DNA from 2 places in the Sphingomonas sp. Xoc002 genome. Region 2 is predicted to be linked to the other one. Evidence: riboswitches for the same ligand, from Rfam matches in the RefSeq annotation. Region 2 holds a riboswitch; the other holds the start of a gene.
What was found. Region 2 has a riboswitch for cobalamin ahead of cobW (cobalamin biosynthesis protein CobW). Riboswitches for the same ligand answer to the same signal wherever they lie in the genome.
Positions count from the first base shown of each region.

Region 1: another riboswitch for cobalamin. It lies ahead of ACQR50_RS00815 (TonB-dependent receptor); the one in region 2 lies ahead of cobW (cobalamin biosynthesis protein CobW).

Region 1 covers NZ_CP191175.1:152,207-161,980, forward strand. Annotated here, with positions in the region: gene ACQR50_RS00765 (DUF4142 domain-containing protein) at 1-426, opposite strand, end outside; gene ACQR50_RS00770 (DUF3597 family protein) at 579-998, shown strand; gene ACQR50_RS00775 (alpha/beta hydrolase-fold protein) at 1,044-2,228, opposite strand; gene ACQR50_RS00780 (hypothetical protein) at 2,552-2,872, shown strand; gene ACQR50_RS00785 (CsbD family protein) at 2,904-3,281, shown strand; gene ACQR50_RS00790 (PAS domain S-box protein) at 3,315-4,802, shown strand; gene ACQR50_RS00795 (hypothetical protein) at 4,799-4,981, shown strand; gene ACQR50_RS00800 (hypothetical protein) at 4,984-5,865, shown strand; gene ACQR50_RS00805 (entericidin A/B family lipoprotein) at 5,927-6,073, shown strand; gene ACQR50_RS00810 (hypothetical protein) at 6,191-6,508, opposite strand; cobalamin riboswitch at 6,597-6,817, shown strand; gene ACQR50_RS00815 (TonB-dependent receptor) at 7,032-9,161, shown strand; gene ACQR50_RS00820 (PepSY domain-containing protein) at 9,148-9,774, shown strand, end outside.
Region 2 covers NZ_CP191175.1:2,972,050-2,981,823, reverse strand. Annotated here, with positions in the region: gene ACQR50_RS13585 (HoxN/HupN/NixA family nickel/cobalt transporter) at 107-1,162, shown strand; cobalamin riboswitch at 1,188-1,386, shown strand; gene cobW (cobalamin biosynthesis protein CobW) at 1,568-2,605, shown strand; gene cobN (cobaltochelatase subunit CobN) at 2,610-6,053, shown strand; gene ACQR50_RS13570 (cobalamin biosynthesis protein CobG) at 6,050-7,171, shown strand; gene ACQR50_RS13565 (precorrin-8X methylmutase) at 7,171-7,800, shown strand; gene cobI (precorrin-2 C(20)-methyltransferase) at 7,797-8,522, shown strand; gene cobJ (precorrin-3B C(17)-methyltransferase) at 8,519-9,268, shown strand; gene ACQR50_RS13550 (cobalt-precorrin-6A reductase) at 9,244-9,774, opposite strand, start outside.

The DNA.
Region 1 (9,774 bases), 1.1 Mb from region 2:
CGCGTCAAAGGCCTTGCCGTTCAGCGACTTCAACTGGTCCAGCGTCGCCTGCTGCTGCGCGTTCAGCGTCGCATCGGGGGTCAGCGCCGGGCTCATCCCGGCGGTCAGCGTCTTCAACTTGGCGGTCGAGCCGGTATGGGCGTCGATCATCTTCTGGGCATAGGACTTCACCGAGGCCGAAGCGCCGTTGGTGAGCGCGAGCCTGGACGTCTCGATCTCGAAGGCGTCGCTGGCCGCGGCCGTGTTCACGAAGCTCTGCGCCGCGCTTGTGGCAGGGGTTTGTGCCGGGGCGGGGGCGGACGCATCCGCCTGGTTGTACGTATCGGCACTGTTCGTCGTGTAGGTCGACGAATTGTCCTGCTTCTGGCCACAGGCCGCCAGCGCAAGCAGGGCGGTGGTCGCAATGAAGGTCGAACGGATGGTCATGGCAAACCCCTGAAAAGACGACAGATGCTGTCTAAGCGTCTGTCGCGCCATGACGTTCCCGCAGGGGCCATCTCGTCGAGGGAGCGGACCCGCAGGGCGCTTGCGTCGTTAGAGCGGGCATCGTCTCATCCGATCAGCGAAGGAACCACCCGATGAGCATTTTCGGCAATATCCTGAACAAGATATTCCACCATGGCAGCAAGGCCGAAGCCGCCCCTGCACCGTCACCCGCACCGGCCCAGGCACAACCCGCACCCGCCGTTGCCCCCGCACCGGCTCCGGCCCCCGTCGCGGCCCCGACCCCGGCACCGCAGAATGTGGATGTCGGTGCGGTCCTGTCGGAAATGGCGTCGATGAAGGGCGGCGGGGGCAATTATCAGAGCTCTATCGTCGATCTGCTGAAGCTGCTCGACCTGGATTCGAGTCTGTCGGCACGCAAGGAACTGGCCAATGAACTGGGCGTGCATGCCGCCGAGGACGGCTCGGCCGAGCAGAATATCGCGCTTCACAAGGCGGTGATGGCCAAGCTCGCCGAAAATGGCGGGATCGTGCCCGACAGCCTGCGGAACTGACGATCCGAAAGGGGCGGCGGTCCGCACGACCGCCGTCCCTCCTCCTCAGTCCCGGAACAGCAGCGGTGCCATCGCCTGAAGACTGCGCCGCCACGTCTGGAATTCGTGGCCCGTGCCCTCCGAGACGTAGAAGACATTCCTGATCCCGGCGGCCGTCAGCGCGACGGCATTGGCGCGGGGATCGCTGCGTGGGCCACCGGGCGGACCGCTGCGCCCTCCCTCCAGTTCGCGACTTCCGAAGCTGACAAAGGTGAGTTTCACCTTGTCCCGATAACCCGGCGTCGCCTTTACATCCTCCGGCGACATGGTGCCGCCGCTGAGCAGGCCGATATAGGCAAAACGGTCGAGGTGCCTGGGCGCGATCAACTTCGTCTCGAAGCCGCCCATCGACAGCCCGGCCATGGCGCGGTGGCGCTGGTCGGACAGGGTGCGGTAATGCCCGTCGACATAGGGGATCAACTCGTCCAGCAGCACGGTTTGAAAGGGGCGGATGTCGAAACTCGCCAGACCGCCGGGCGCGCCGGGGCGGATGGTGTTGGTCATGCCATAGGTCATGACGATCAGGAACGGTCGCGTCTTCCCGGCCGCGATCAGATTATCCATGATGAGGTTGGCATGGCCCTGATTGGACCAGGCGGTCTCATCCTCGCCCCAGCCATGCTGGAGATACAGCACCGGATAGCGATCGCGCGTGTTCCGGTCATAGCCGGGCGGGGTGTAGACGAAAGCGCGTCGCGGCGCGCCGGTGCTGGGCGACGGGAACAGGATCTGTTCGACCCGGCCATGCGGCACATCCTTCAGCGCATAGAAATCCGCGTCATGCGCCGGAATCTCGATGCCGCTTTCCCAACGGGTCGAGCCATAGAAGTTCAGCGTCCCCGGATCGTTGAAGGTGCCGCCATCGACCGTCAGATGATAATAATGAAATCCCTCGTCAAGCGGGCCTTCCGACGTTCCCGTCCAACTGCCGTCGGAGCCTTTGGTCAGGACGGTGCCGCCGCGTCCGCCCAGCCCCAGGCTGACCTTCACCGCCTTGGCATCGGGGGCGGTGATGCGGAAACGGGCATATCCCTGCGAATTGACCTGCGGATAGGACTGGCCAGGCTGGTTGAGCGAAGAGGGGCGGAAATCCTCGATCACCGCCGGTGGGGCGGTCTGGGGCGTGGTCTGAGCAGGGGCCATGGATGCGGCCATCGTCACCGTTAAGGCGGCCGCCAACAGGATCTTCATCGATCATCCTCCCTCGTCATCCGTTGGTTCATTTCGACCATGTCGGAGGGGGGGATGGTGCCGTTTATGGCCCGATCACACAAGGCGGTTTGGCAAAAAACAAAGCGGAGACAATGGCTTGCCTGTGAAATCCTTTGCGGCGCCGCCACGTTCGTCGAATGGGTGATCGCGCCGCGCGCCGGCGTATATGCCCGCCGGCGCCTTTAAACTGGTAGAAGACTACCAACCATTCCCGCAAAAATACCAGGAACGGCTTAACTTATCATAAGTTGTACCCGGCCAGATCGGTCGCATTTCGCCGCCGGTCGCATGGGAGCAACCGGGTGGCCAAAATCCTCGCAAGCATCGGCATCGCGCTCGTCGCGGTGGCGTGCACCCCGCCATCGACGCGGATCGCCACCGGGCTGGAGCGCTATGGCCTGGACAGCCAACGTTCGACCTGTGTCGGCCAGCGGCTGGAGCGCAACCTGTCGCTGGGGCAGCTGCAACAGCTGGGCAATGCCGCCGCGGCTTATCGCCGTGACGATCCAAATCCCGGCCAGCTGACCGCAGGCGATCTGATCCGGGTCGCAGGCGAGATCAAGGACCCGAAGATCGCATTGGAAGTCGGCAAGGCCGCCGCCACCTGCGGCGTGGCTCCCTGACATCCTTTCATTTCATTTTCGGAGACGAACGATGAACAAGCATGAACTGCACGGCAATGCGCGCCATTTCGGTGGCAAGGTGGAAAAGACGATCGGCGATGCGGTCGACAGCCGCGACTGGAAGGTGGCGGGCGTCACCGATCAGGTGGCGGGCAGCGCCGAGCATCTGTTCGGTCGTGCCCAGTCGGTTGCGGGCGATGTGGCGGATGCCACCCCCAGCCTGATCGAGGAAGCGCGCGAGCGGATCGGCGAGGCCACCGATCGGTCGGTCGCGGCCGCGCGTCGCGGCTCGGAAAAGGCCGTGGACGCGGTGCGCGCCAATAACAGCAATAACGGCGTGGTCTGGGCCGTCGTCGCGGCGCTGGGCGGCTATGCGCTCGCCGCGCTGATCCACGGACGCCGGGACTAAGGGCCGGACAGCTTGGCGCCCTCGCTTGCCACCATGCGGGATACCGTCGACCTCCGGCACCTGCGACAGATCGTCGCGGGGCTGGACGAGGGGGTGATCCTGGTCGATCCCGACCAGAGCCTGCTCTGGGCGAACGACGCCGCGCTGGCGATGCACGGGGTCGAACGCCTGGAACAGCTGGGCCGGACGGTGGATGAGTATCGCCGCCGCTTCCGCCTGCGCTACCGGAACAATCACCGGCTGGAGGCCGACGACTATCCGGTCGAGCGGGTCGCGGCGGGCGAGTCCTTCTCCGAGGTGGTGGTCGAAGTCGCGGTCGAGGGCGAAAAGGACCCGCGCTGGGTCCATCAGGTGCGCAGCCTGGTGCTGAACGACCGCGATGACGGCGAGCCGACCTGCGTCGTCCTGATCATCCAGGACGTCACCGCCCGTTATGAGGCGGAGGATCGGTTCGAACAGTCGTTCAACGCCAACCCGGCGCCCGCGATCATCTGTCGTCTGGCCGATCTGCGGTTCGTCAAGGTGAACCAGGGCTTTGTCGAGATGACCGGATTTCCGCGCGACCAGGTGCTGTGCCGGACCGTCTACGACATCGACGTGCTGCGCGGGGCCGAGCGGCTGGAGCTGGCGAAGGAGCGGCTGGCCGAGGGGCGGACCATTCCGCAGATGGAGGCGGAACTGGCGCTGCCGGGCGGCGGGACCAAGCTGGTCATCGTTGCGGGCCAGCCGATCGACATGGGGGACCAGCCCTGCATGTTGTTCACCTTCGCCGATCTGGAGCCGCGCCGAAAGGCCGAGTCGGCGCTGCGCCACAGCGAGGAGCGGTTCACCCGCACCTTCCAGATGGCGCCGGTGCCGATGGCGATCGGTGCGCGCGACGGCCATGTGCTGTGCGAGGTCAATGCCAGTTTCGCCGAGCTGACCGGATATGGCACGACCGAGATCATCGGGCGCTCGCTGGCCGATGTCGGGCTGTGGGCGAACGACGCGGCACAGGCCGAGATCGAGGCCGCGATCGACGACGGTCGCGACCTGCGCGGGGTCGAGGCGCGGATCGTCGCTAAGGACGGCGGGTGCAGCGACTGCCTGGTGTCGACCGAGCTGATCACGCTGGGCGGCGACACCTGCGTCCTCTGGGCGTTCCAGGACATCACCCAGCGCAAGGCGACCGAGCTGGAGCTGGTCGAGGCGATCGACGCGGTGATGAAGGACACCAGCTGGTTCAGTCGGTCGATCATGGACAAGCTGGCCCGGCTGCGCGCGCCGCAGGACGAACTGGGCGGCGCGAGCCTGGACGACCTGACCGCGCGCGAGCGTGAGGTGCTCGGCCTGATCTGTCGCGGGCTGGACGACAAGAGCATCGCGCGGGCGCTGGGCGTGTCGGGCAACACGGTGCGCAACCATGTCGCGCGCATCTACGCCAAGATCGGCGTCAACCGCCGCACCGCCGCCACCGCCTGGGCGCATGCGCGCGGCTTCGACGGCGAGGGTGCGCTTGGCCGACGGGAGGTGCCCGCATGAGCGACAAGAATTTCAGGAATCCGACCGATCGCGTGCGTCATGCCAAAGGGGCGGCACGCGAGACGATCGGGAAGCTGATCGGCGACGACGCCGCCATCAGCCAGGGGCGCAAGGAACAAGAGGCGGCGGCCCGCACCAAAAAGGCCGGTCCCGCCCAAGAACCGAAAGAACAGGAGTGAATATGGCTACGCATGTAACGCCCGGCTATGCGCCGGTGGAAGAGGGCGCGATCGTCCGCGCGACCCGTCGCATTTCGTGGGGCGCGATCTTTGCCGGTGTGGTGATCGCGGTTGCGGTCCAGCTGGTGATGGGCATCCTCGGCACCGGCATCGGCCTGTCGATGGTCGACCCGGTTCAGGGTTCGACGCCGGGCGCGGCGGGCTTCGGCATCGGGGCGGGCCTGTACTGGCTGATCACCACCGTCGTGGCGCTGGGCGCCGGTGGCTATGCCGCGGCGCGCGTGTCGGGCGTGACCGAGAAGTTCGATGCGCTGGTCCACGGTCTGGTCGTGTGGGGCGTCACCCTGCTCCTGACCATGTATCTGCTGACCTCGGCGGTCGGCGGGATCATCGGTGGCGCGTTCCGTACCGTCGGCGCGGTGGCGGGTGCCGCCGGTTCGACCGTGGGCGCGGCTGCTCCGAAGGTCGCGCAGGTCGCGGGCGTCGATCAGAATGACGTGCAGGCCGAAGCCGCCAAATATCTGACCGAAACGCCCGCCGATCCGGCGCAGATGACCCCGGAACAGGCGCAGAAGGAAGTCGCCAAGCAGCTGCCCGCCATGGCGCGCGGCGGTGCGGACGGCGCCCGGGCCGAAGCGCGCGTGGTCGACATCGTCGCCGCCCAGCGCAAGATCGGCCGCGACCAGGCCCAGGCCCAGGTGAATCAGGCCAAGGCCGAATTCGTCCAGACCAAGAACGAAGCCGTCGCCAAGGCCAAGCAGGCCGCCGATGCCGCCGCCGGCGCCGGTGCCAAGACCTCGTTCCTCCTGGTGCTCGCGCTGCTGGTCGGCGCCGGTGCCTCCGCCTTTGGCGCAACGGCGGCCAGCCGCCGTCGTCTGCGCTGAGTACCCGCGGCGGGCCAGCGTATCGGGCCCGCCGCACCCCCCTTTTTTCGAGGAGATCGTCATGACCAAGAAGATCGCTCTGGGTGCTACCCTGTTCGCCGTCCTGACCCTGTCGGCCTGCAACACCGTGAACGGCGCAGGCCGCGACCTGCGTTCGGCCGGTGCGGCCGTGTCCGACGCCTCGGGCCAGGACAAGCCGAAGAAGTAACGGGAAGGGCAGGGGCGATGCGTCCCTGCCCTTATTATATTCCTCCCCTGAAAGGGGCGGTGGCGCGCACAGCGCGTCGGAGGGGTGTCCCGCTATCGAGAGGGCGACACCCCTCCGTCAGGGCTTCGCCCTGCCACCTCCCCTGCCAGGGGAGGATTTCTTCATGGTTTCAGGCGGCACATCCGCCTCGACCAGTTCGACGACCTCGAACCGATACCCGACCCAGCCGCGCTGCCGCACCGCTTCCGCCATGGCGGCATCGTTCGCCACCGCCGCCTTGCGCGACTTGGCATGGCCCCAGAACACTTCGGTCCTGCCCCCGCCCAGATCGGCGACGATCCGCCAATAATGGGTGAAGGGCTGCGATGTCGGGCCTATCGTCTTCACATAGCCATCGGGCATCGTCGCGATCAGATAACGGTTCCTGCGTGCCATGCCGCCGCCATAGCGCAACGACGCCGCGACCTCATCCCGCTTGACGCCCTCCGTCGCCGCCGCGTAGCGATACGAGGCCGGAATGATCCGGCGATATGATCGCGCCGGTTCTCCCGACAAGGGAGATTAAAAGGGAACACGGTGAGGGGGCTTGGCTCCCCAAATCCGCGGCTGTCCCTGCAACTGTAAGCGGTGAGCGGCGATGCACGGATCGGCCATGGGCGATCCAGCCACTGGGGCAACCTGGGAAGGCGCATCCGTCCGCGACGACCCGTGAGCCAGGAGACCTGCCGGCGTCAGGTCGCTCATGCCCGGTCCAGGGGATGGTCGAGGCTAGGTCTGTTCCGACGAGCGACGCCATAAGTGGCGGAGGCGCATGGGTGGCCCTGTGGAATGCGGAAAACGGCGTGCCGCACGCAGGTCACCCGGCTGCCCGAAATCGGGCGGCAAGGCCTCGGCTTGTTCGCGACAAGACGCTATGGGCTTTGAAATGATATATCGTAACAGATTCGGACAGGTTCCTATGGTCCTGTGGGGTGGCGCGGCGCTTCTGCTGGGGGCGACGCAGGCAAGCGCGCAAAAGGCGGAGGAACAGGGGGGCGACGCCACCGTGCTGGTGATCGGCACGCGGGAGAAACAGGCGCTCGACACACCCAATGCCACCGGCAGTCGCCTGGGCCTGACGCCGATGGAGACGCCCGCCAGCATCGCATCGCTCGACGGCGGGACGATCCGCGCCCGCGGCGATGTGTCGATCGTCGAGGCGGAGACGCGCGCGCCCGGCCTGTCGAGCGTCGCCAATCCGGGCAATGGCGGCACGGCCTTGGCCGCGCGCGGCTTTTCGGGGCAGGGATCGGTGCTGCAACTGGTCGACGGCGTGCGGCTGTTCCCGGCGGCGGGGACGATCACCTTCCCGACCGATCCCTGGATGGTCGAGCGGATCGATGTGCTGGGCGGCCCTGCCTCGGTCCTCTACGGGCAGGGCGCGCTGGGCGGCGCGGTCAATGTCGTAATGCGCGCGCCCACCGCGCAGACCCATGGCCAGGCCGAGATCGGTTTTGGCGGGCAGGACAGTTTCCGCGCCGCCGCCGGGCTGGGCGGGCCGCTGACACCGACACTGGGTTACCGCGTGGATGCCAGCTATCGCCGGTCCGACGGCTATGTCGATCGGGGGCAGTCGGACAGCGTCGCGCTGTCGGGGACGTTGCGCTGGTCGCCGTCCGCGACACTGGCGGTGACGGTGCGCGGCGATCATGGCGACCAGCGGCCCATGCCCTATTTCGGCACCCCGCTGATCGACGGGCGGCTCGACCTTCGGGGGCGGGATCGCAACTATAATGTCGGCGACGGGCGGATGCGGTACCGCGACGACCGCGCCTCGATCCGGGTCGACTGGAGTCCCAGCAGCGCGGTCAGCCTGTCCAACATCGCCTATGTCCTGACCAGCGACCGTTTCTGGCGCAATCTGGAGAATTATTGCTGGGTCGGTGCGAGCGGCGCGTGCGCGGACGGATCGACGGGTATTCCGGCCACGATCCGGCGGAGCAGCAATTACGGCATCCGTCACGACCTGACCCAATGGGGCGATCAGGCCAGCGTGACGTGGCGCACGGGACTCGCGCCGGGCATCGCCAACGCGCTGGTCGTCGGGGTGGACGCCAATCTGGTCCGCTTCACCCATGAGAACGACTTCGGCTCGGTCGAGCAGATCGATGCGGTCGATCCCTTCGCCTTCGATCCCGGTCATTTCCTCGATACGCAGGGAATCGCCCCACGCTATCGCACCCGCACCACCGCACTGGCGGTGTTTGCCGAGGATCGGGTAACGCTCGGCCCGAAATGGTCGGTGGTCGGCGGCGTCCGTTACGAGGTGGACAATGTCCGTCGCTGGACCGTCGCCACGCCGGATCGCTTCGTGCTGGAAAAGACGTTCCGCAACGCGACGTGGCGCGCGGGGCTGGTCTATCAACCGGTGCCGACCCTGTCGCTCTATGCGCAATATGCCACGGGCGTCGATCCGCTGGGCACGCTGACCACCGTGTCGACCGGGCAGGTGCAGTATAGCAACGCGCGCGGGAACCAGGTCGAGGCGGGGGCCAAATGGCTGTTCGCGAGCGGACATGGCACCGCCACGCTGACGGCCTATCGCATCGTCAAGACCGGGTTGCTCGCCCAGCGCACGCTGGCGAGCCCCGTCGAGCAGGTCGGGCAACGATCGTCGCAGGGCGTCGAGGCGGCGGTGACGCTCGATCTGCCGCAGGGCTTCGGGATCGATGCAAACGGCACGCTGCTCGATGCGCGGTTCGACGATTTCCGCTCCGGCGGCGTGGATTATAGCGGCCGCACCCCGCCGAACGTGCCCGAGGCGCTGGCCAATCTCTGGCTGCGCTGGGATGCCACGGCCAAGCTACAGGCGCGCGCCGGGCTGCGTTATGTCGGGCGTCGCTTTTCGGACAATGGCGAGGCGTTCCGCATCCCCGGCTATGCGACGGTGGACACGACCTTGTCCTATGCGCTGACGCCGCATCTGGCGGTCGATGTCCGCGCCTATAACCTGTTCGACAAACCCTATGCGGTGACGGCCTATGGCGACCAGCAATGGATATTGGGTCGCCCGCGCGCGCTGGACATCGGCGTCCGTGCGGGGTTCTGACCGGCCCTGGGGGAAGGCGGCATTGCGGCTCGCCTTCCTCACCCATCGCTGGGTCGGGATCGTCACCTGCCTGTTCTTCGCCATATGGTTCGCCAGCGGACTGGTGATGCTTTACGTGCCCTATCCGTCGCTGCGCCCGGCGGAGAACTGGAAGCACGCGCAACCGATCGACTGGGCGCGGGTCGGCCGACCGCCCGTGGCACCCGACGCCCGGCGGATCACGCTGGAGATGCGCGACGCCGCACCGGTCTGGCGGATCGAGAGCCGTGATGGCGACACCCGCATCCTGTCGGCGGACGGCGGAGCGGTCGCTCCCGTCGATGCCGCCCTCGCCGCACGCGTCGCCACGCGGTTTGCAGGGCCGGTCCGCCATGCCGAGCGGATCGCAGACGACCAATGGACGGTGGCGAACGGTTTCGACCGGCATCGCCCCTTGTGGAAGATCGCGCTGGCCGATGCGGCGGGGACCGAACTTTATATCTCCAGCCTGACCGGCCAGCCGGTGCAGCGGACGACACGGGGCCAGCGGTTCTGGAACTGGCTGGGCTCGGTGCCGCACTGGATATACCCGACCCTATTGCGCCGCGACCGCGAGACTTGGCGGCAGGCGGTG
Region 2 (9,774 bases):
CTGAATCGGAACCCGGCCCGGCGTGCGCCCGTCGAAGGTGGGGGACGACCGCGACAGCGGAAGGTCGGCCTGAGTCGCAACGGCGCCGTTAAGGCATGATCCGCCCATGTCCGAAGTTTCCGCCCGACCATCGTTGAAGCGTCGCGTCACCCTGTTGATGAGCGCGCTGATCGTCGTGAATATCGCCGTCTGGGGTTGGGCGCTCAGCGTCTTTGCGGGCAACAGCCTGATGCTGGGCACGGCTTTGCTCGCCTACAGCCTGGGGCTGCGCCATGCGGTCGATGCCGATCACATCGCCGCCATCGACAATGTCACGCGCAAGCTGATGCAGGACGGCCAGCGGCCGATCGCGGTCGGCCTGTGGTTCGCGCTCGGCCATTCCGCCATCGTCCTGATCGCCGCGACCACCGTGGCGCTGGCCGCCAGCACCCTGTCCGACTTCGAGGCGTTCGGCCAGAGCGGCGGGACCATCGCCACCATCGTCTCGGCGAGTTTCCTGTTCGCCATCGCGATCATGAACCTGATCATCCTGCGCGATGTCTGGACCCGTTTCCGCCGGGTCGCACGCGGCGAGCCGATGGCGGCGGCCGATGCCGACATGATGTTTTCGGGGCAGGGGCCTTTGTCGCGTCTGTTCCGGCCGCTCTTCCGGCTGATCCGGCGCAGCTGGCACATGGCGCCGCTGGGGTTCCTGTTCGGGCTGGGCTTCGACACCGCGACAGAGGTGGCGATCCTGGGCCTGTCGGGTTCGCACGCGGCGGACGGCGTGTCGCTGGCGACGATCCTGGTATTCCCGGTGCTGTTCGCGGTCGGCATGGCGTTGATCGACACCGCCGACGGGCTGGTGATGCTGGGCGCCTATGAGTGGGCGTTCGTCCATCCGCTGCGTAAGCTCTACTACAACATGACGATCACTCTGGTGTCTGCACTGGTTGCGCTGGTGATCGGCGGCATCCAGGCGACCGCCTTGCTCGCCGAGCGGTTCGGCTGGACGGCGGGGCCGTTCCGCTATGCGGGCGCGCTGGCCGAGCATTTCAACGTGCTGGGTTTCGCCATCGTCGGGCTGTTCGTGGTCTGCTGGGGCGCGAGCTTCCTCCTTTATCGCTGGCGCGGGTTCGCGGCGATGGAGGCGCGAATTGCCAAGCCCGGCGCGGCGGGATAAATGCCGCTGATCGGAGGGTGATAAGCCGTCCGAAGATCGCGCCGGTGCCCGCAAGGGCTTCAAACGGGAATGGGGTGCAAATCCCCGGCTGTCCCTGCAACTGTAAGCGGTGAGCGAGCGATGCTGGTGCCCATTCGAGGCACGGCCACTGGAGCGATCCGGGAAGGCGCATCCCTTCGCTTTGACCCGCGAGCCAGGAGACCTGCCGGCGTCATGGTCGCTCTTGCCTGGACCCAGGGGGTGGTTGGGGCACGGTTCTCCGTCGGGGAGCGACGAAGCCATGCGGCCGGGGCCGCATCGGTCGCCGGTTCAGCGGGGTGGACGCATGTCGCGCGCCCGTCCGTCACCGCTCCGGCGATCGGCCCCGTGTCCGCGCTCGCTCGTCCGGCGCGTCGGAGAATTACCATGCGTGACCTTTCCAAGGTCCCCGTCACCATCGTTACCGGCTTTCTGGGCGCGGGCAAGACCACGCTTATCAGCCATCTGATCCGCAACGCCGGCGGCCGTCGCCTGGCGGTGGTGGTCAACGAATTCGGCACGTTGGGCGTCGACGGCGACATCCTCCAGTCCTGCGCGATCCCCGATTGCCCGGCGGAGAATATCGTCGAGCTGGCAAACGGCTGCATCTGCTGCACCGTCGCCGACGACTTCATTCCCACGGTCGAGAAGCTGCTGGCGATGGAGCCGCGTCCCGATCACATCCTGATCGAGACCTCGGGTCTGGCGCTGCCCAAGCCGTTGCTCAAGGCGTTCGACTGGCCCGCCATCCGCTCGCGCATCACCGTCGACGGCGTGGTGGCGCTGGCCGATGCCGAGGCGGTGGCTGCGGGGCGCTTCGCCCCCGATCTCGACGCGGTCGAGGCGCAGCGCGCCGCCGACCCCAGCCTCGACCATGAAACGCCACTGTCGGAGGTTTTCGAGGACCAGCTGGCCTGCGCCGATATCGTCCTGTTGACCAAGGCGGACCTCGCCGGGCCGGAGGGTGTCGCCAAGGCTCGCGAAATCATCGCCGCCGAGGCGCCGCGCCCGCTGCCGATGGTCGAGGCGGTCGACGGCATCGTCTCCGCCGAGATCGTGCTGGGCCTGGAAGCCGCCGCCGAGGACGACATCGCCGCACGCCCCTCGCACCATGACGGCGCGGACGATCACGAGCATGACGATTTCGACAGCATTTCGGTGATGCTGGGCGAGGTGGAGAGCCCCGAGGCGATCGCCGCGCGGATCGTGGCGCTGGCCGAACAGCAGGATATCCTGCGCGTGAAGGGCTATGCGGCGGTCGCGGGCAAGCCGATGCGGCTGCTGGTCCAGGCGGTCGGCCGCCGGGTGCGCACCAGCTATGACCGCCCCTGGGGCGCGGGCGAGCCGCGCGGCACGCAAGTGGTGGTCATCGCCGAGCATGACCGCATCGACCGGCCTTCGATCGAGGCCGTGCTGAAGGGCTGAATACGTGCATCTCGTCTTTCGCGAGAGCCATGGGCTGGAGGAACAGGCCGTTCCACAGGATCTGGGGCAGCGCCCCGGTGACGTGGTCGTGCTGTCCTTCTCCGACAGCGACCTCAGCGCCTTTGCGGCGGGCTGGCGGGCGGGGGGATTTTCCTGGTCGCTGCGGCTCGCCAATCTGGCGGCCTTGGTCCATCCGCTGTCTGTCGACACCTATGTCGAGCAGACCCTGGCGCATGCGAAGGCGATCCTGATCCGGCTGATCGGCGGCGCGGCGTACTGGGAATACGGCCTGCGCGAGGTCGAGCGGCTGGCGTGCGAGCGCGGTATCGCGCTGGCGGTGCTGGCGGCGGACGGGCGCGAGGACCGGCGGTTGATGGCGGCGTCGACCGTGGGGGAGGCGATAGTTCGGCGGTTGACGGCGCTGTGCGATGCGGGCGGAGCTCAGGCGGCTGCGATGGCTCTAAGCACATTGGCGGCGGAATCGCCTGCGGCCCTTGCCCCTCCCCAAGCCCTCCCCCCGCCGGGAGAGGGGCTTTTGCTCGGCACGACTTCCCCGCTCACGCCCCTCCCGCAAGCGAGTTGCGGGTCGGCCATGCCCCCGGCATGGCCTGAACGATGCGGGGCATCGTTCACCCGCAACTGGGATGGGGGAGGGCCGTCTCCACAAGCGACGTCGCTTGCGGCCTTGCCCCTCCCCAACCCCTCCCCCTGCCGGGAGAGGGGCTTTGAGGTGCCGCCCGTCGGAGGGTGGATGCCAGGAGGCCTATTTTGCCCGGCCGCGACCCTGCTGATCACAGCTCGCCCCCGCGTCCTCATCGCCTTCTACCGAGCCTATCTCGCCGCCACCGACCTCGAACCCATCGCCGCCCTCCACGCCGCCCTGGCCGAATGTGGCTTCGACCCCGTCGCCCTGTTCGTCCCCTCGCTGAAGGCTGAGGGCGCAGGCCCCTGGGTCGCGCGCTGGGTCAAGGCTCTCACCCCCGCCGCGATCGTCAACGCCACCGCCTTCTCGGCACGCGGCGAGGACGACGCCACCCCGCTCGACGGCGCGGGCGTGCCGGTGTTCCAGGTTGCGCTCGCCACCAGCGACCGGGCGGGCTGGGAGGGTGCCGCGCGCGGCCTGTCGCCTGCCGACCTCGCCATGCATGTCGTGCTGCCCGAGATCGACGGGCGCCTGTTCGCGGGGGTGATCAGCTTCAAGCAGCCGGGAGAGCGCGACCCCGATTTCGACGTCGCGCTGCGTCTCCACCGCGCCGAGCCCGAGCGGATCGCGGCGGTGGCGGACAAGGTGGCGGGCTGGGCGAGGCTGGCGGCGACCCCGGCGGCGGAGCGGCGCCTCGCGATCCTGCTGTCGACCTATCCGGGCAAGGACTGGCAGGCGGCGCATGCGGTGGGGCTGGACGGCTTCGCCTCGACGGCGGCGATCCTCGCCGATCTGCGCGAGGCGGGTTATGATCTGGAACCGCAGGCCGATCTGCCCGCCGCGCTGCTCGGCAACCGGATCGCCTGGCCCGTCGCCGCCTATCGCGAGGCGCTGGCCGCTCTTCCCGAAAGTCTGCGCGCCGACCTTGCCGAAAGCTGGGGCGCGGTCGAGGAGGACCCGCTGGTCGAGAGCGACCAGTTCCAATTCCCCGCCCTCATGCTCGGCAAGGCGATCGTCGCGCTCCAGCCCGAGCGCGGGCGACGCGAGGCTCGGGCGGACGAGTATCACGACCTTTCGCGCTGCCCGCGCCATTCCTATGTCGCCTTCTATCTCTGGCTCCGTGCGCGGGGGATCGATGCGCTGGTCCATGTCGGCGCGCATGGCACGCTGGAGTGGCTGCCAGGCAAGGCGGTCGCACTGTCCGGCGCCTGCTGGCCTGAGGCGCTGACCCGCGACTGGCCGGTGCTCTATCCTTTCATCGTCAACGATCCGGGCGAGGCGGCGCAGGCCAAGCGGCGGCTGGGCGCGGTGACGATCGGCCATGTCCCCCCGGCGCTGATGCAGCCGGAGACCGGCGCGGGGCTGGGGCGGCTGGAGGCGCTGCTCGACGAATATGCCAATGCCGACGGCCTCGACCCCGCCCGCCGCGATCGGCTGCGCACCAGCATTGCCGAGGAGGCGGACAGCGTCGGCCTGGGCGAGACGCTGGGGCTGGCGGGGGCGGAGGATCCGCTCGCCCGGATCGACGCATTCGTCTGCGACGTGAAGGACAGCCAGTTCGGCGAAGGCCTGCACGTCTTCGGGCGCGGTGAGCAGGGCGCGGCGGAGCGGGCGGGGTTGCTCGCCGGGCTGGATGGAAAGCGCGTTCCGGCGGGGCCTTCGGGTTCGCCCTATCGCGGGCGTGCCGATGTGCTGCCCACGGGGCGCAACCTTTACGCCATCGATCCGCGTGCGGTGCCGAGCCGGGCCGCGCATCTTCAGGGCGTCAAGCTCGCCGAGGAACTGATCCGCCGCCATATGCAGGAGGAGGGCGATCACCTGCGCACCCTGATCGTCGATCTGTGGGGATCGGCGACGATGCGCACGGCGGGCGAGGAATTCGCCATGGCGCTGCACCTGATCGGGGTCGAGCCGGTCTGGGACCACCGTTCCGAGCGGGTGACGGGGTTCGAGGTGATGCCGCTGATGCGCTTCGACCGGCCGCGCGTCGATGTGACGTTGCGCGTCTCGGGGCTGTTCCGCGACGCCTTCCCGCATCTGGTCGCGCTGTTCGGGCAGGCGGTGCGCGCGCTCGGCCAGCGGGACGAAGCGCCGGACTGGAATCCGTTTCTCGGACAGGCGACACCGCGCGTCTATGGCCCGGCGCCGGGACGCTATGGCATCGGGCTGGATTCGAATGCGGACTATGACGAGGCGGCACGGATCGAGGCGGGGCAGAGCTGGCTTGCCGCCTCGGCGACCGCGCTCGACGATGGCGACCGGCGCGATGCGGAGGGGATCGCCGCGCGGGTGGCGGCGGCGCAGGCGTTCGTCCATCTCCACGACCTGCCCGAAAGCGATCTGCTGCTCGCCGCCGATTATGCCGCGCATCAGGCGGGTTTCGCAGCGGCGCGCGTGGCTTTGGGGGAGGGCGCGGCGGCGCTCTATCATCTCGACACGCGCGATCCCGCCAACCCCAAGGCGCGGACGCTGGCCGAGGAGATCGCGCGCACCGTCCATGCCCGCGCCGCCAATCCGTGCTGGGTGGCGGGGATGATGGCGCATGGTTTCCGGGGCGCGGCGGAGATCGCCGCGACGCTCGACCATCTGGGTAGCTTCGCGCATCTGGCGGAGGCCGTGCCCGCCGCGCTGATCGACCTGTATTGGGACGCGACCTTGGCGCAGGATGCCGTGCGCGACTTCATGGCGCAGGCAAACCCGGCGGCGTTGAAGGCGATGGAGGCGCGCTTTGCGGCGCTTCATGCGGCGGGGCTGTGGCCGACGCGGCGCAATTCGGTGCTCGCGATGCTGGACGGCGCGGCATGACCGGCTTCGTGGTCAAGGGCTGGTGCCCCGATGCATTCCGGCCGATGATGGCGGGCGACGGGCTGCTGGTCCGCGTTCGCCCGCCGCTGGGACGGTTGACGGCGGAACAGGCCGAAGGGCTGTGCGCGGGCGCGATCCGCCACGGCAATGGCCAGATCGACCTGACGGTCCGTGCGAACCTGCAAATCCGGGGTGTGACCGAGGCCGGCTGGCCCATGCTGTTGGCGGAGTTGCAGGCGTTGGGGCTGGTCGATCCCGATCCGGTGTCGGAGGGGCGGGGGGCGATCCTTGTCAACCCGGATTGGCGTGAGGGCGACGATAGTCATGCCATCGCCAGCGAATTGCGGGCGCGCCTGGCCGAACTGCCCGAACTGCCGGGCAAGGTGGGCTTTATCATCGATGCGGGGCCGTCGCCGATAGTAACGGATGCGCCCGGGGATTTCCGTATCGAGAGGACCGCCACTGGCACCCTGGCGCTGCGTGGGGATGGGCGGTCGAGCGGTGTCGTCGTGACGCGGTCCAACGCGGTCGACGCCCTGATTCGGCTGGCGCACTGGTTCAGCGAAAGCGGCGGACACGCGGCCGGGCGAATGGCGCGCCACAAGGTGGCCCTGCCCGACTGGGCCCAAGGCGACGCCGTACCCGCATCCGGCAAACCGATGCAGCCGGGCGCGCATCCGATCGGGGCGGTCTATGGGCTGCCCTTCGGCCGGATCGACGCCGCGTCACTGGCGGCATTCGTTCGCACGCATGGTTGCGCCCTGCGCCTTACCCCTTGGCGGCTGTTGATCGCGGAAGGCATCGCACCGGCCCCCGCCGCCGACATGCTGCTCGCCGACAGTCCCATCCTGCATATCGATGCCTGTGTCGGCGCGCCCGCCTGTCCGCAGGCGAGTGTCGAAACCCGTGAGGTGGCCGTCCGGCTCGCACCGCTGATCGACGGACGCCTGCACGTCTCGGGTTGCGCGAAGGGCTGCGCACGGGCACGGGCGGCGGACTGGGTGCTGACCGGGCGGGAGGGGGCTTTCGATCTGGCCAGACACGCCCGCGCCGGGGCCGCGCCCCTTCACACCGGATTGACGCCCGAGCGGGCGGTCGCGCTTTTCGGAGCCTGTTGATGCCGTACACTTATGAAACCGATGGCGCGGCGATCTATCGCCAGTCCTTCGCCATCATCCGCGCCGAGGCGGAGCTGGCCCGCTTCGATACGGAGGAAGAGCCGGTCGCGGTGCGCATGATCCATGCCGCCGGGCTGGTCGAACTGGCGCCGTCGATCCATTTCTCGGCCGGTTTCGCGGTGGCGGGGCGGCAGGCGCTGGTGAACGGCGCGGCGATCCTGTGCGACGCGCATATGGTCAGCGAGGGGGTCACGCGTGCCCGGCTGCCCGCCGATAATCCGGTGATCTGTACGCTGCGCGATCCCGCCGTGCCCGCGCTCGCCAAGGAAATGGGCACGACCCGTTCCGCCGCCGCGCTGGAGCTGTGGCGGCCGCATCTGGCAGGCGCGCTGGTGGCGATCGGCAATGCGCCGACCGCGCTCTTCCATCTGCTGACCATGCTGGAAGACCCCGACTGCCCGCGCCCGGCGGCGATCATCGGCTGTCCTGTCGGTTTCGTCGGCGCGATGGAGTCGAAGGATGCGCTGTGGGAAGCGCAGCCGGTCCCGTGCGCCATCGTGAAGGGCCGTCCCGGCGGCAGCGCGATCACGGTGGCGGCGATCAACGCGCTGGCGAGCCGCGCCGAATGACGGGGACCGTTCACGGTGTGGGCCTGGGGCCGGGCGCGGCGGACCTGATGAGCGTGCGCGCCGACCGGCTGGTGCGCGGGGCGCGGCATGTCGCGTACTTCCGCAAGGCCGGACGGCGCGGCCATGCGCGCACCATCGTCGAGGGCATGCTGCGGGGCGATGTGGTCGAATATCCGATGGACTATCCGGTCACGACCGAGATCCTGTTCACCGACCCGCGCTACAATGAGTACCTGTCCGCCTTCTACGCGCAGTGCACCGCGCATATCCTGTCGCTGGTGCAGGGCGGCGAGAATGTGGTGGTCTTGTGTGAGGGCGATCCGTTCTTCTACGGCTCGTTCATGCACCTGCACAGCCGGTTGAAGGATCATGTGCCCGTCACGGTGGTGCCCGGCATCACCGGCATGTCGGGCGCCTGGACCGCCAGCGGCGCGCCGATCACCTGGGGCGACGACGTGCTGACCGTCGCGATGGCGACCTTGCCCGAGCCGGAGCTGACCCGCCGCATCGCCGAGACCGACGCGCTGGTCGTGATGAAGATCGGCCGCCACTTGCCCAAGCTGCGCCGCGCGATCGCGGCGGCGGGGCGGACCGAGCAGGCCTGGCTGGTCGAACATGCCGCCCAGGCCGGGGAACGGGTCCGCCGACTGGCAGAGGTGGAGGATGCTCCCGCCCCCTATTTCTCGATCGCGCTGATCCACGGACAGGGGCGGCGGCCATGAGCGGCTGGCTGATCGTCGTCGGGCTCGGGCCGGGCGCGGAGGCGATGGTCACGCCCCAGGTATCGGCGGCGCTGGCCGAGGCGACCGATGTCGTCGGCTATATTCCTTACGTCGCGCGCGTCCCAGAGCGGCCCGGCCTGACCCGCCATGCCAGCGACAACCGGGTCGAGCGCGACCGCGCGCTCCATGCGCTGGAGATGGCGGAGGCGGGCTGCCGCGTCGTCGTCGTATCCTCGGGCGATCCGGGGGTGTTCGCGATGGCGGCGGCGATCTTCGAGCGGGTCGAGGAAGATCCTGCGCGCTGGCACGATCTCGACATCCGCGTCTTGCCCGGCATCACCGCGATGCTGGCGGCGAGCGCGCGGGCGGGCGCGCCGCTGGGCCATGATTTCTGCGCGATCAACCTGTCGGATAACCTGAAGCCCCAGGCACTGATCGAGCGGCGGCTGGCGCTGGCGGCGGAGGCGGATTTCGCCATCGCGCTTTACAATCCCCGGTCGAAGGCGCGGCCCGATGCGCTGGATGCCGCCTTTGCGCTGTTGCGCGAGACATGCGGGGATGACCGCCCGGTGCTGTTCGCCCGCGCCGTCTCCACACCCGAGGAGCATTTGCGCATCGTGCCGCTTCCGCAAGCGCGGGGCGAGATGGCCGATATGCGCACCGTCATCATCATCGGCTCCAGCCGCACGCGGATGATCCCGCACGCGGGGCGCCCGATCCTCTACACCCCCCGGACGACGCCGTGATCCAGCCAGTCCAGCACGGCCGCGACGCTGCCGACCTGCGGGCGGGGCGGAATGAAGGGTCGGTCGATCATGACGACCGGCAACCCGATTTCGCGTGCCGCATCGAGCTTCGCCCGTGCGCCGGAGCCACCTGCATTCTTGGCCACGATCCCTTCGATCTGATGTTCGCGCAGCAGCGCCAGTTCGCCAGCCAGCGTAAAGGGACCTCGGTCCACGACCAGATGGTGGCGGGGCAGTGCGGGCGGTGCGGCGGCATCGACGAAGCGGAGCAGGTAGAAATGCTGCGGCGCGCTGGCGAAGTCGCCGATGGTCTGACGCCCGAGCGCCAGGAAGACGCGCGCCGGATCGGAGCCGAGTGCGGCCACCGCCTGTTCGATATCCGCCACGCGGGTCCAGCGGTCGCCGGGCGTCTCTACCCATTCGGGCCGGGTCAGCGCGAGAAGGGGGACGCCCGCCAACTCCGCCGCCGCAATCGCATTGGCACTGATCTGCGCCGCAAAGGGATG